2 regions of the Micromonospora sp. NPDC048930 genome follow, and region 1 is predicted to be linked to the other one. Evidence: riboswitches for the same ligand, from Rfam matches in the RefSeq annotation. Region 1 holds a riboswitch; the other holds the start of a gene.

Region 1 (6,693 bases):
CGTACCGTTGGTCGCCATGCTGTACGTCGACCGGCCCTCGGTGCCGTGGCGGGGCCGGCTCTGGTCGCATCTGGTGAGCGACGTCTCGTACGCCGAGCTGCACGCCTTCGCGGAGGCGCTCGGCGCGCCCCGCCGGGCCTTCGACCGCGACCATTACGACCTGCCGGCCGAACGCTTCCGGATGGCCGTCTGGCTCGGCGCCCGGGTCGTCCCCTCCCGCGAGATCGTCCGCGTCCTCCACGCCGCCGGCCTCCGCCGCCCCAAACACCTCTTCCCCCCACCTCCTCCCCACGATCTTGCACCTCGGGTTGCCCGTTCGAGGTGATGTGCGCCCTTTGTCGGCACCACAACTGCAAGATCGCCGGGGTCAGGGGCGCAGGGTGGTGAGTTCTCGGGTGAGGTTGGCGCGGGCCGTGGGCTCCCAGCGGGCGTGTGGGTCGGGGAGGCGGTAGAGGGCGGGGAGGGCCAGGAGGGCGGCCAGGACGGTGGCGCGGCCGGCGCGGAAGGCGGGGTCGGGGACGTGGGCGTACTCGCGGCGCACGGCGGCGGCGTAACGGTCGTACTCGGGGGCCGGGGCGGCCAGGATCGCCAGATCGGCGTCGCAGAGCAGGGCGCCGTCCGGGTCGTCGGGCGGCACCGCGTGCCCGGCGGTGAGCAGCACCAGCCGGCGTACCTCGGTCACCGCGGCAGCCGGCAGCCCGGCGTCGGACAGCAGGTCGCCGGCCAGTTCGGCGCTGGCCCGCTCGTTGGCGTCCCCGCCGGCCCGGGGGTCGTAGACCGCGTCGTGGCACCAGGCCGCCAGCCGGACCAGCTCCGGGCGCCGGGCCGCCCCGGCGTACGCGTCAATCACGTCCAGCACCGCCCGCAGGTGCGGCACGCCGTGGTAGTGCCGGTGCGGCTCCCGCCAGGCGGCCAGCAGCCGGTCCCCGGCCCGGGCCACTCCGGCCGGGTCGGACGCCCCTGCCTCGCGGGCCGCCAGCCGCCACCGCTCGATCAGCTCTCCCACCCGGTGCAGTCTGCCGCACCGCCCCGAAACCCGAGGATTCACCCGGTGCGGGGTGGGTAGTCCCGGCCATGGCCGAGGCCCGGGAGCGACGACCCTCGTTCCTGCGTCGTGCCCCGCTGCGCGAAGGGCTGGTCGACCTGGACGGGCCGCGCATCGCCGAGGCCGTCGAGGAACTGCGCAACCGCAGCAAGGCCACCCTGCACGATCGCCTGCACCGGGTGCGTACGGCCGCCGGCCTGGCGGTCCAGGCGGGCCTCGCGGCCGGGCTGGCCTACCTGATCTCCCACCGGTTGCTCAACAACCCGCAACCGGTGTTCGCGCCGATCTCGGCGGTCGGCACCTTGGCGGCCTCGGTCGGCCAGCGCTTCCGCCGGACCGTGGAGCTGATCATCGGGGTGGCGGTCGGGGTGGCCGTCGGCGACTTCCTGATCTACCTGCTCGGCACCGGGGCCTGGCAGCTCGGCCTGGTGGTGACCGCGGCGATCCTGTTGACCATCTTCGCCGGGGCGAGCGTGGCGATCGTGATCCAGGCGGCGGCCACCGCGGTGCTGATCGTGACGCTCAGCCCGTCCACCCAGAACCTGGAGGTCCCACGGTTCGTCGATGCCTTCATCGGCGGTGGCATCGCGCTGCTGGTGACCGCGATCCTGCTGCCCCTCAACCCGCTGCGCGTGATCAACCGGGCCGCGCGGCCGGCGCTGGACCTGCTCGCGACCCAGCTCGACACCTGTGCCGAGGCGCTGCGCAAGCGGGACCGGAACCTGGCCCAGCAGGCGCTGTTCCGGCTCCGGGAGAACAAGGAGGAGCTGGCCGCGTTCTCCGAGGCGATCGAGGGTGCCAAGGAGACCGTGACCATCTCGCCCGCCCGCTGGCACCGGCGCAGCGAGCTGACCCACTACGCCGAGGCGGCCGAGCCGATCGACCGGGCGATGCGCAACAGCGGCACGCTGATCCGCCGCTCGGTCACGATGATCGAGGACGAGGAGCCCATCCCGGAGCCGATGCCGGACTCGGTCAGCCACCTCGCCGAGTCGGTACGCCTGCTGCGGCACGAGTTCGCCGTCGGGGAGGAGCCGGAGAAGGCCCGGGAGCGGGCGCTGCGCGCGGTCAGCGAGGCCGGCCGGGCGTACGCGGAGGGGGTCGGCTTCTCCGGCAGCGTGGTGATCGCGCAGGTGCGTACCGCCGCCAGCGACCTGATGGTGGCCTCCGGCATCGAGCAGGAGGAGGCGAACCGCCTGGTCCGGCAGGCGTTCGGCGAGAAGGAGCAGCGCACCGGCGAGACCGCCGAGCAGAGCCCCGCCCCCAAACCCCCCACCGCACCCCCCGTCGGCTGACCCGCCGCGCACGGGTTCGCAGGCCCCTGATGCACGGAAAGAGTGGTCATTCGATGGTGCATGGCCACTCTTTCCGCGAATCAGTGCGGACCTGGGAGGGGGCGGCGGCGGTCAGGGGAGGGTGGCCAGGGCGGTGAGGAGGGCGTCCACGTCGGCCTCGGTGGTGCCGAGGCCGAAGCTGGCGCGCAGGGCGGTGGGGGGCAGGTCGGTCCGGCCGGTGCGCGCCGCCGCCTCGGCCAGCAGCCGCCGGGCCAGGGGGTGGGCGCAGAAGAGCCCGTCCCGCACCCCGATCCGGTGCACCCGGGCCAGGTGGGCGGCGACGTCGGACGAGTCCCGCCCGGCGACCACGAAGGAGGCGATGCCCACCCGGGGCGCGTCCGGGTCGAAGGTCCGCAGCTCCACCACGTGCGGCAGGGCGTCGATCCCGTCCCGCAGCCGGGCCAGCAGCGCCTGCTCCCGGGCGTGCAGGGCGTCCCGGTCGGCGTCGGCGAACGCGGTACAGACTGCCGCCAGGGCCACCGCGCCGAGCAGGTTCGGGGTGCCCGCCTCGTGCCGGGCCGGCCCGGTCGCCCAGCGCACCTCGTGGGTGGCCGCGCCGACATGGCTGGTGGCCCCGCCGCCGGCCAGGTACGGCGGCGCCGCGTCCAGCCAGTCGCCCCGCCCGACGAGGACGCCCGCGCCGAACGGCGCGTACAGCTTGTGGCCGGAGAGCGCCAGGTAGTCCACGTCCAGCGCGGCCAGGTCCACCGGGGCGTGCGGGGCGAGCTGGGCGGCGTCCACCAGGATCCGGGCGCCGTGCCGGCGGGCGACCCGGGCCAGCTCGGCCACCGGCCAGCGCTCCCCGGTCACGTTGCTCGCCCCGGTCACCGCGACCAGCACCGGCAGGCCCGGCCGGGCGTCGCGGGACAGCTCGGCGAGGGCGGCGGCGAGCGCGCGTACCGCCCCGGCGGGGCTGGCCGGCACCGGCAGCCGGACCGAGCCGCGCGGCCAGGGCAGCAGGTTGGCGTGGTGCTCGCCGGCGAAGGTCACCACCGTGGTGCCGGCGGGCAGCGCCCGGGCCAGCAGGTTGAGCGCGTCGGTGGTGTTCCGGGTGAAGATCACGTGATCGTCGGGGCGGGCGCCGACGAAGTCGCCGACTGTCTGCCGGGCCCGCTCGTAGGCCAGCGTGCAGCGCTGCGACAGCGCCCCGGCGCCCCGGTGCACGCTCGCGTACCAGGGCAGCAGCTCGGCCACCGCGTCGGCCGCGGCCCGCGCGCACGGCGCGCTGGCGGCGTGGTCAAGGTTGATCTCCCCCGGTACGCCGAGCACGCCGAGCGGGTCCGGCCGGGTCGGCGCCGGCGGCGTGGGCAGCGAGGGTACGAGGGTGACGGTCATACCGGAACCTCCCGGGTCCAGGGGACCCCGGGGTATGGGCACCGGGACGGGGTCCGCGCTTGCCCAGCACGCGGTTCGGGCTGGGCCCGGTCATCACCCGGGGCACCCCACCGCGAACTCGACGAGGGTTGCCGGCCAGCAAGCCGGGGCTTGACGCTGGCACTCGTGACCTGCCCCGGAGCATAGCGGGCGGAATGCGGCCGGACCAGTGGGTCGCGGGTGACTACGCTGACCGCATGGCCGACACCCCGCCCGGCGGAGCCCTGCCGCCGCCGACCGCGCCCGCCGCCCCACCGCCGGGGTCGTCGACCCCCCGGATGCCGCTGCGCCGTCTCGGCTGGCGACGGATCCTGGCGCTCGCCGCGGTGGTGCTGCTGATCGCCGCGGGCGCGGTGTTCATGGTCTTCACCCTCGGCGAGAGCCTGGGTGCCGAGGCCCTGTTGGTCGGCGTGATCGCGGCGATCCTGCCGGTGCCGGTGCTGGTCTCCTGCTTCCTCTGGCTGGACCGGTACGAGCCGGAGCCGCTGAAGTACCTGATCTTCTGCTTCGCCTGGGGCGCGTTCGTCTCCACCGCTGTCTCGTTGCTGGTCAACGAGACAGCCGCGAAGCTCTTCCAGAACTGGGGGCTGCCCAGCGCCCTGGTCGCCGTGCTGGTCGCCCCGTTCATCGAGGAGCTGACCAAGGCGGCCGGGCCGATCCTGCTGCTGATCTTCCGGCGCCGGGAGTTCTCCGGGGTCACCGACGCGCTGGTCTACTGCGGGCTCTCCGCGGTCGGCTTCGCCATGGTGGAGAACATCCTCTACCTGGGCGGCTACGGCTACCGCACCGGCGTCGAGGAGTACGGCCCGGCCACCGGCGCGCAGCAGGTCATCGCGATCTTCATCGTCCGGATCCTGCTCTTCGGCTTCGCCCACCCGCTGTTCACCTCGATGACCGGGGTGGGGCTGGGTGTCGCCGCCCGCACCGCCGACCGGCGGGTACGCATCCTCGCCCCGATCGCCGGCCTGCTGCTCGCGATGATGCTGCACGGCACCTGGAACCTGCTGCCCTCGCTGGCCGTCGCCACCGGGCAGCCGGTGATCGTCCTGTACGGCTACATCGGCGTGATGGTGCCGATCTTCTTCGGCATGGTGGGGCTGGCGATCTGGTTGCGCGCGTGGGAGGGGCGGCTCACCGAGCGGACCCTGCCGGACTACGTCCGGGCGGGCTGGCTCACCCCGCCGGAGGTGGCCGCGCTGGGCAGCCTCGGGCGGCGGCACGCCGCGCGTACCTGGGCTCGCCGGGTGGCCGGTGACGGTGGGGTGAAGGCGATGCGGGGCTACCAGTTCGCGGCCACCCGGCTGGCGCTGCTGCGCGACGGGATGCGCCGGGGGCTGGACCGGAAGCCGGCCGACCGGGACCGGACGGTTAGGGAGGAACGGGAGCTGCTGGACGCGATCGCCGCGTACCGGTCGTTCTTCGTGGGGCGGGATCCGCAGGCGCCGGTCGGGGTCTGGGACGGGCAGCGCTACCACCTGCGGTTCCCGGACGGGTCGCAGCGGGCGGTCGAGGCGCCGGACGAGCCGGTGGTGCCGATCCCGGTCGTGCTCGCCCCGCCGCCGCCCCCGGCCCACCCGTTCGGCTACGGCCCGCCCGGCTGGTACGGCCCGCGCCCTGCGGCCCCCTGGCCCCCTGGCGCCTGACGGCCTGCCCGGCTGGTACGGCCCGCGCCCTGCGGCCCCCTGGCCCCCTGGCGCCTGACGGCCCGCCCGGCTGGTCCGGCGCCGTGCCTTCGGGCCCCTGCGGCCCCCTGGCCCCCCGGCGCCTGACGGCCCGCCCGGCGCGGGAGGTGGTCAGGTCATCAGGCCGGTCATGAAGTCGCCGAAGCCCTGGAAGATGGCCATCAGGGCCGCCCCGATCGACTTGAACAGTTGCGCGGCACCATCCGGCCGGAACGCCATGAAGTAGATCAGGAACGCGAAGAATCCCCAGGTCAGTATCTTCTTGAGCAGTACCGGCATGGTCCCTCCCCAGGGCGCTGAGGTGCCTGGGCTTCCCGCCGGGCAGCGGTGCAAACGACGCCCGGGGGCGGGGGCGGGGTCCTACAGGTAGAGGCCGGTCGAGCCGGTCGACTCGCTCTCCACCCGCTCGGCGGCGACGGCGTGCACATCCCGCTCGCGCAGCAGCACGTACGCCCGGCCGTGCAGTTCGACCTCGGAGCGGTCGTCGGGGTCGAAGAGCACCCGGTCGCCGGCGACGATCGCGCGTACGTGCGGGCCCACGCCCACCGCGGTGGCCCAGGCCAGCCGCTTGCCCACCGCCGCGGTCGCGGGGATCACGATGCCGGCGGTGGATCGGCGCTCACCCTCGCCGTTCTCCGTGCGTACCAGCACACGGTCGTGCAGCAGACGGATCGGCAGGCCGGTGTCGACGAGGTTCTGGTCGGCGGTCACGCGAAGACGCTACCGCGTGCGCCACGGTCGATCATCCGGTGGTTGAGCGCGACGGGAGGGGGGCAATGGTGGCGGAGCCGCCCTAGGGTGGGGCGGACGGACGTATCCTGTCCCCCCTGTGACGTGGGCGGGCCAAGTTTGCGGGAGGTGCGCTTGAGCCGCTTCGAGGCGCTGCGCGGACGGCTCCGCCGCGCGTACGAGTCCGGCCGGGAATCGGCGCGGGCCGGCCGGGTCGACCCGGACGACGCGCCGGAGGAGCCGGGGGTGGCCTCGCCGTCCTCGCCGGGCCCGGCGGCGCCCGCCGCGGCGACCGTGGTCGGCGCGGAACCGCCCGCGGTCACGCACGCCACGACGGCCAGCCGGGACGACACCGAGGTGCCGCACGCGCTGCGGATCGCGGCGGCCTGGTGCTGGCGGCTGATCGTGGTCGGCATCGTGGCCTGGGCGCTCCTCAACATCATCGGCACCATCCGCATCGTGATCATCCCGTTGGCGGTCGCGCTGCTGCTCTCCGCCCTGCTCGCCCCGGCGGTCGGCTGGCTGCTCA
Region 2 (6,693 bases), on a different contig from region 1:
CGCAGTAGGTCGCGCGTGTGGCCGGCGGTCATCGGCACGCCCGTTCTGTCAGCTTTGTGAAATCTATCCTCCGTCGTACCACGCACCGCACCGCTCGGGGCGGTCGCGAGAAACTTCAAGTGAAGCGTCTCGCTGGACGAGGTGAAGATCGTCTTTGTCGGTGCGCGGCAGACGGTTGACCAGCGCGGTGCCGTGACGTGTGCGTCAGAGGCTGGCGGCCCGGAGAACGAGCGCGATCGCGCTGAGCAGAAGCAGGACCAGCGAAGGCACGGTCTTCTTCGCGGAGTCGTGCGCCTTGAGGTGGTAGACGACGGCTCCGGCCATCAGGAGCACAAGTCCGGTGGCGGCGGCGACACCGAGAGGGCCGATCCACAGTCCGATGACCAGGCCGGCTGCCCCCAGGAACTCCAGCGCCCCGATCAGGCGGACACGTCCGTCGGACACCCCCAGCCTGCCGAGTTCGGCGACCATGCTGTCGGCTGCGGACACCTTCGGAAGGCTGGCCAGGGCGAAGCCGATGGCCAGCAGAGCGGACAGGATGACGGTGGCGATGAACATCAGTTTCTCCTTGTGTGCTTGTGGTGAGGGGTGGATGAGCGGGTGTGCGATCAGCCCGTGACGCTCACGCGGTTGTCACCCGCGCGTCCTCGGTCGCTGCCGTGGGCGTGGGCCGCAGGCTCGCGGCCGCATCGGCGTCCCGCACGCGCAGGGCCACGAGCAGGCCCAGCACGGCCAGCGCGGTGGTGAACAGGAATACGTCGTGGTAGGCGGCGAAGATCGCCTCGCTCCGGCTGGCCGCATCGGCGGCACGAGCGCCGATGTCCACGAGCCTGGTCTCGGTCCGCTCGGTGAGCAGGGTGACGACCCCGGCGACTCCGGCCGCACCGGCGACCTGTCGGGTGGTGGAGAACAGCGACGAAGCGCGTGCTGTGGCCGCGGTGCTCACCCCGGCGAACGTCGCGGTCTGCAGTGGGATCACCGTCAGGGCCATCCCTGCGCCCAGGGTGAACAGCGGCGCGCGTACCGCCCACAGAGTGGTTCCGGGATTGACCGCGAGTAGCGCCGCCAGCGAGGCTGCGGTGATCACGAACCCGGTGGCGAGCATCCGCCGGGGTCCGAGCCTCGAATAGAGGTGGCCTGCGACCGGCATCAGGGCTGCCATGCCCAGCGCCTGGAACATGGTCACCAGGCCGGAACCGGTCGCGTCGATGCCCATCTGCTGTTGCAGGAGCAGGGGAACAAGGAACAACGCCCCCATCAACGCGCCCGAGGTGGGCAGCATCAGCAGATTGCCGGTACGGAACAGCCGGCTCCGCAGCAGGCGCAGATCGATCATGGGTTCGGCGCTGCGCAGCTCGGCCACGACGAACGCGGCTGCCAGGGCGAGCCCGGCACCCAGCGGTGCCAGCACACCCGGGGTGGCCCATCCGTCGCGGGCACCTCGGTCGAGACCGACGAGCAGGAAGGCGAGCGCGGAGCCGCCCGTGAGGAATCCACCGAGGTCGAACCGGCCAGGATGGGCAGCTCGCTCTTCGCGGATGACGGCCACGGTGAAGATCAGCGCCAGGACGCCGATCGGGACCTTGAGGAAGAAGATCCAGCGCCAGGAGAGGGTGTCGACCATCCAACCGCCGAGCACGGGCCCGAACGCCGGCGCGATGCTCGTGGGGATGGACAGCACCGCTGAAGCCTGTGCGCGCTCGGCCGGAGGGAACGCCCGGAAGAGCATCGCAGTGCCGACGGGGGTCAGCAGCCCACCGCCGACGCCCTGAACGACCCTGGCGGTGATCAGCTCGCCGAGCGAGCCAGCAAAACCCGCCCACGCGGACGCCGTGGTGAAAACCGCAAGCGCGAACACGAATGTCCGTTTACTGCCGAATCGGTCGGACACCCAGCCCGAGGCGGGGATGAACACGGCCATGCTGACCAGGTAGCCCGTCACGAGCCACTGCAGCGCCTCGGTGCCGGCGTCGAACCGCTCACCCAGCGCGGGAAGCGCGGTGTTCAGCACCGTCATGTCGAGGATCTCCATGAACAGGCCGAACACAAACGCCGTCGCGACCAGCCACTTGTACGGCACGTGTCGCAGCATTGACTCACTCCTCTCATGGGTTGGGGTGCGCCTGTGCGGCCGAGCACATGGGTGGCGGCCGGTCACCGGACGCGGAACGTCTGGCGTCCGGCCGCGCAGATGCCTGACACGCAAATGTCTGACGCATCAGATATTAGCGCGTCAGAGAGAGCGGATAGTCCGTGGGCTGCGTCACCCGCCGGGCGAGGCCACCGGACGCCGTCACCGCGGCGGACCAGGTACGGATAAGCTTCCGCGCGAGGGCGGCGACGAGGGGAGGACAGCTCGTGACCGAGCGGCAGCAGCTGTCGACACGCCGCTACCTCGGGGTGTGGCGGCTCTATCTCGTCAGCCAGAACCTGGTCCTCAAGAAGCTCGAGCGGGAGATGCAGGCCGCCCATGGCCTGTCATTGGCGGAATTCGACGTCTTGGCCCACGTGTCCAATGCGCCGGATCAGCGGCTGCGCCTGGGGCAACTCGCGGAGGCGGTGCTGTTCACGACCGGCGGCATCACCCGCCTGCTCGACCGGCTGTGCGACGCCGGGCTACTGCGGCGGGAACGCGATCCGGCTGACCGCCGTGTCGTCCACGCCGTCCTGACCCCGACCGGCCACGACCTCTTCCAACGGGCGTCCAGGTCCCACCTGCGCGAGGTCGTGAAGCACTTCGGGAGACAGCTGACAGCGGACGAGGTCGACGCTGTCGAGGCCTTCCTGACCCGCCTGGTGGAAAGCAACCTCGAGCCATAGCGCGCCCCGCCACCACAGCGGCCGGGGTTGGCGACCCCGACAGCCTTGAGCATCGAGGCCCGATCGAAGCCGACAGCTGGTCATCGCGCACCCACGGGTCGGCTGACCGATCTGGTCGGCGTCTCATCCGCACTGTGGACCAGGTCGCCGGCGTAGGGGTGGCGCTCGTGTACCGGTAGTTGGTTGCAGTATTCGACGGCTCGTTTGATCTCGTCGATGTTGGAGAAGTCGATCATGGGGTCGATGCCCTGGGAGAACAGGTTCAGGCCCAGGGTGACCAGGTCGACGTTGCCGGTGCGTTCGCCGTTGCCGAACAGGCAGCCTTCGATCCGGTCGGCGCCGGCCAGTAGGCCCAGTTCGGCGGCGGCCACGCCGGTGCCGCGGTCGTTGTGTGGGTGCAGGCTCAGCACGAGGCTGTCGCGGCGGGGCAGGTGCCGGTGCATCCATTCGATGGAGTCGGCGTAGACGTTGGGCATGGCCATCTCGACGGTGGCGGGCAGGTTGACGATCAGCTTCCGGTCCGGGGTGGGGTCGACCACGTCGATGACCTTGGCGCACACGTCGAGGGCGTACTCCAGTTCGGTGCCGGTGTAGGACTCCGGCGAGTACTCGTAGTGGATGTCGGTGTCGGGGGTGTGGATTTCGGCGTACTTCTGGCAGAGCCGGGCGCCGGTGGTGGCGATGTCGGTGATGCCGTCGCGGTCCAGGCCGAACACCACCCGCCGCTGCAGCGTGGAGGTGGAGTTGTAGAAGTGCACGATCGCCCGGCGGGCGCCGCGCAGCGACTGGAAGGTCCGGTCGATCAGGTGCTCCCGGCACTGGGTGAGCACCTGGATGGTGACGTCTTCGGGGATCAGGTCCTGTTCGATCAGCTGCCGGACGAAGTCGTAGTCGGTCTGGCTGGCCGAGGGGAAACCGACCTCGATCTCCTTGTAGCCCATCTGCACGAGCAGTTGGAACATGCGGCGCTTGCGTTCCCGGGACATCGGGTCGATCAGGGCCTGGTTGCCGTCGCGCAGGTCCACCGCGCACCAGCGGGGGGCGGTCTCGACCCGGCGGGTCGGCCAGGCGCGGTCCGGCAGGTCGACCCGGAACTGCTGCTCGTAGGGCAGGTAACGGTGGAACGGCATCCGGCTGGGGCGCTGCCGGGCGATCGGATCGGTCTCAGCGTCGGTGACAGGTTGAGCCATCTCGGAGTGCTCCCTGGAACACGTGGCGTCAGCAGGCGGATGCGGGGCCGCGCGGGCGAGGTCCGTGGCCGGCCGGCACTCCCTGGTGACATTGCTCGGGTTAGGAACCGCCACCAGGCTGCGGCGTCGGTACCCGCGCTGCGCCTCCCGCGCGCGGTAGCGAGCGCGCCTACCGCCGGGGCAGGGGAGACGGGCCCCGGTACCGGGACGGCTCCGGCGAGCCGAACCAACAGTTTGCGCGGTGTACGCCGACGGAGGTGACGACGTCGGTACGGGTGAGGAGCTCGGCACCTTGGACGGGCAGGGCGGTGAGCGCAGGGGTCATGTCGGGCCTCCGGCAGTCCAGGGACCCCGGGGTGACAGGGGACGGGGCCCGCGCTTGCCCAGCACGCGGATCGGGCTGGGCCCGGTCATCACCCGGGGCACCCCACCGCGAACTTTGACGAGGGTTGCCGGCCAGCAAGCCGGGGCTTGTCGCTGGCACTCGTGACCTGAGCCGAAGCATAACCGTCGGACGCGGGCCACCAACTCCGAGGTGAGACTTCAGCTGCCCGCGCGGGCGAGGTACCGCATCACGGGCAGGGCGCCCCCGCGCAGACGTCGACGATCTTTCCGGTGAGCAGGAACGTCGCCTTCTGTTGCTGTGCCCCGGGCTGGGCGCGCGGGAACTCGTGCGGGTCGCTGCCGTACTCCGACCCGGCCGGAGCGAGGTTCGTCGTCGGCGGCGCGTAGGCCGCACCGCTGTTCCAGACCACCATTGCCGAGCCGGCGTACGGGTATGCCGAGATCGGCACGATGCCCCAGTACGGCTGCACGTCGCGCGACCAGCCCTCGGCGAGGGCGGGGGTGTGCAGGCGGGCGCCGATGGTGCGCGCCTCGACCTCGGCCGCGGCGGGGGAGACCTGGTGGTCGCCGAAGGCCACGTGCATCAGCACCTGATGCGCCGGGGTGCCCGGCAGCGGGTCCTCGGTCATGTGCTGGGCGTACCCGTTGGCCTCGGACCGGTCCCACAGCATCTGCAGCAGCGCGAAGATCAGCTGCTGGTCGACCTTGTTCGGGTAGTACCCGTCCATGATCGTCTGGAACGGGGCGAAGTCGACGCTGCGCTGCAGCAGCGTCGAGTAGTTCATCCCCGGCACGCCGAGCACGGAGCGGGTCCAGTCCTGAGCGACGGCGGTGAGCGCACCGCCGTTGATGCCGCCCTGGCTGTTGCCGTCGTAGTGCAACCCGCCCGGAACGTCGATCAGCGGCCGCCCGGTGGCGTCCTGGAACGCCGGGTCGGCGGCGAACCCGTCCGGGTGGATCATCGTCCGGCCGAGGAAGAGGAAGTTCAGGAAGCTCTGCTGCAGCCGGTCCGCGACCGCGGGGAAGGCGCTGAGGTCGGTGAAGGCGCCGGCCACGTACGGGACGTCGGCGTTGGCCATGCCGATCCAGCTGGTCGCGCAGAAGGTGAAGTTGTGGGTGGCCGACATGGTCCTGACGTTGCCGGCGTTGATCTCGGTCGGCCGGCCGAGCAGGCCGTGGCCGTACAGCGACAGGTGCGCCGGGTCGGCGGCGGAGGCGCTGCGCGGGATGTTGCAGACGAAGTCGGCCTGCAGCGTCGTGCCGGACGGCGTGGGCAGGGCATCGGGCGTGTGCGGCGTTCCGTCGCCGTCGGCCGGCCCGTAGTGCAGCCGTGACCCGGGCCCGCCGCTGCCGGTCAGATAGGACGGTACGCCGATGGTGCCGCTCACCTGCCGGGCGATTCGCGCGTCCTGCTCCGCCGCGTAGTTGACGACCTGGGTGACGGTGAACGTCGGTGCGGCCGCACCGAGGGTGGCGAACGCGTCGTCGCGGATCGCCAGCATCCGTCCGGTCAGGCCCGGTCGACTGGCGACGGTGAAGTCCCAGGCCAGGTAGAGGTCGTCGCGCTTGACGCCGGCCGTGGTCAGGTCGGCGAGGACTCGTTTGATCTGCGGGGCGCGGCCGTCGCGAGGGTCGGCCCCGGCACCGGTGACGTACGCCCGGAACGCGGCGGGCGCGGGGATCACAACCCCGTCCCGGTCCCGCATGCCGCGCAGGCCCACGACATACCGGGTGCTCTCGGCCAGCGCGACCGCCGGCCGGATGATGAGCAGCTGCCGGTCCGGCTGGCCGGCGGCGTGCGCGTCCAGCTCGGCCCAGTACGGCGTCCGCTCACCGGTGGCGGTGTCGAGCAGCACGATCGGCGCGTCCGGCGCCAGCGAGCGGCCGATGTCGGTGACCGGCGCGATGCCCGTGGCCGTGGTATCGAGGCCGGGCACATGGACCAGGATCGGCGTGCCCGGGCTGAAGCCGTCCTGTCGGTTCCACTCGGTCGGGTTGATCGGGACGCCCCGTACGTTCGCCGGCATGGAGGTGGCCGCGAGCTGCACCCGGCGGCCGGTGGGACTGGCCGGGTCGGGCACGGTGAAGTAGTCGTTCGGGAAGGGCAGCAGGCACGCCGTCGAGTCGATCGGGTCACAGTCACCGTGCGCGGCCAGCTGCGGTGGCACTCCGGGCGGCGGCGCCGCGGCGGCGGCCGTGCCGAGCAGCACAGCACCTGCGGTCACCAGCACGGACACGGCGAGACGGAGCCGCCTGAGGGTGGTCACACGCATCTCCTTCGACGGTGGACGGAGGCCCTGAGCCGACGGCGGGCGCGAGCCGGGGGTGGGGGCGTGCT

The links. A riboswitch is a leader RNA that binds a small molecule or an ion and turns the genes downstream of it on or off. The one in region 1 is predicted to bind S-adenosylmethionine.
Region 2: another riboswitch for S-adenosylmethionine. It lies ahead of ACGFI9_RS04670 (2-isopropylmalate synthase); the one in region 1 lies ahead of ACGFI9_RS15920 (aminotransferase class V-fold PLP-dependent enzyme).

What each region holds. Positions count from the first base shown of each region.
Region 1 covers NZ_JBICUB010000005.1:267,015-273,707, forward strand. The annotation lists gene ACGFI9_RS15905 (DUF4031 domain-containing protein) at 17-325, shown strand; gene ACGFI9_RS15910 (metal-dependent phosphohydrolase) at 368-1,006, opposite strand; gene ACGFI9_RS15915 (aromatic acid exporter family protein) at 1,075-2,340, shown strand; gene ACGFI9_RS15920 (aminotransferase class V-fold PLP-dependent enzyme) at 2,452-3,714, opposite strand; SAM riboswitch class IV at 3,765-3,885, opposite strand; gene ACGFI9_RS15925 (PrsW family intramembrane metalloprotease) at 3,909-5,396, shown strand; gene ACGFI9_RS15930 (hypothetical protein) at 5,547-5,714, opposite strand; gene ACGFI9_RS15935 (GroES family chaperonin) at 5,796-6,146, opposite strand; gene ACGFI9_RS15940 (AI-2E family transporter) at 6,234-6,693, shown strand, end outside.
Region 2 covers NZ_JBICUB010000001.1:1,092,575-1,099,267, reverse strand. The annotation lists gene ACGFI9_RS04690 (low temperature requirement protein A) at 1-32, opposite strand, end outside; gene ACGFI9_RS04685 (DoxX family protein) at 205-558, opposite strand; gene ACGFI9_RS04680 (DHA2 family efflux MFS transporter permease subunit) at 623-2,092, opposite strand; gene ACGFI9_RS04675 (MarR family winged helix-turn-helix transcriptional regulator) at 2,359-2,820, shown strand; partial or broken gene ACGFI9_RS04670 (2-isopropylmalate synthase) at 2,949-4,010, opposite strand; SAM riboswitch class IV at 4,381-4,502, opposite strand; gene ACGFI9_RS04665 (hypothetical protein) at 4,583-6,628, opposite strand.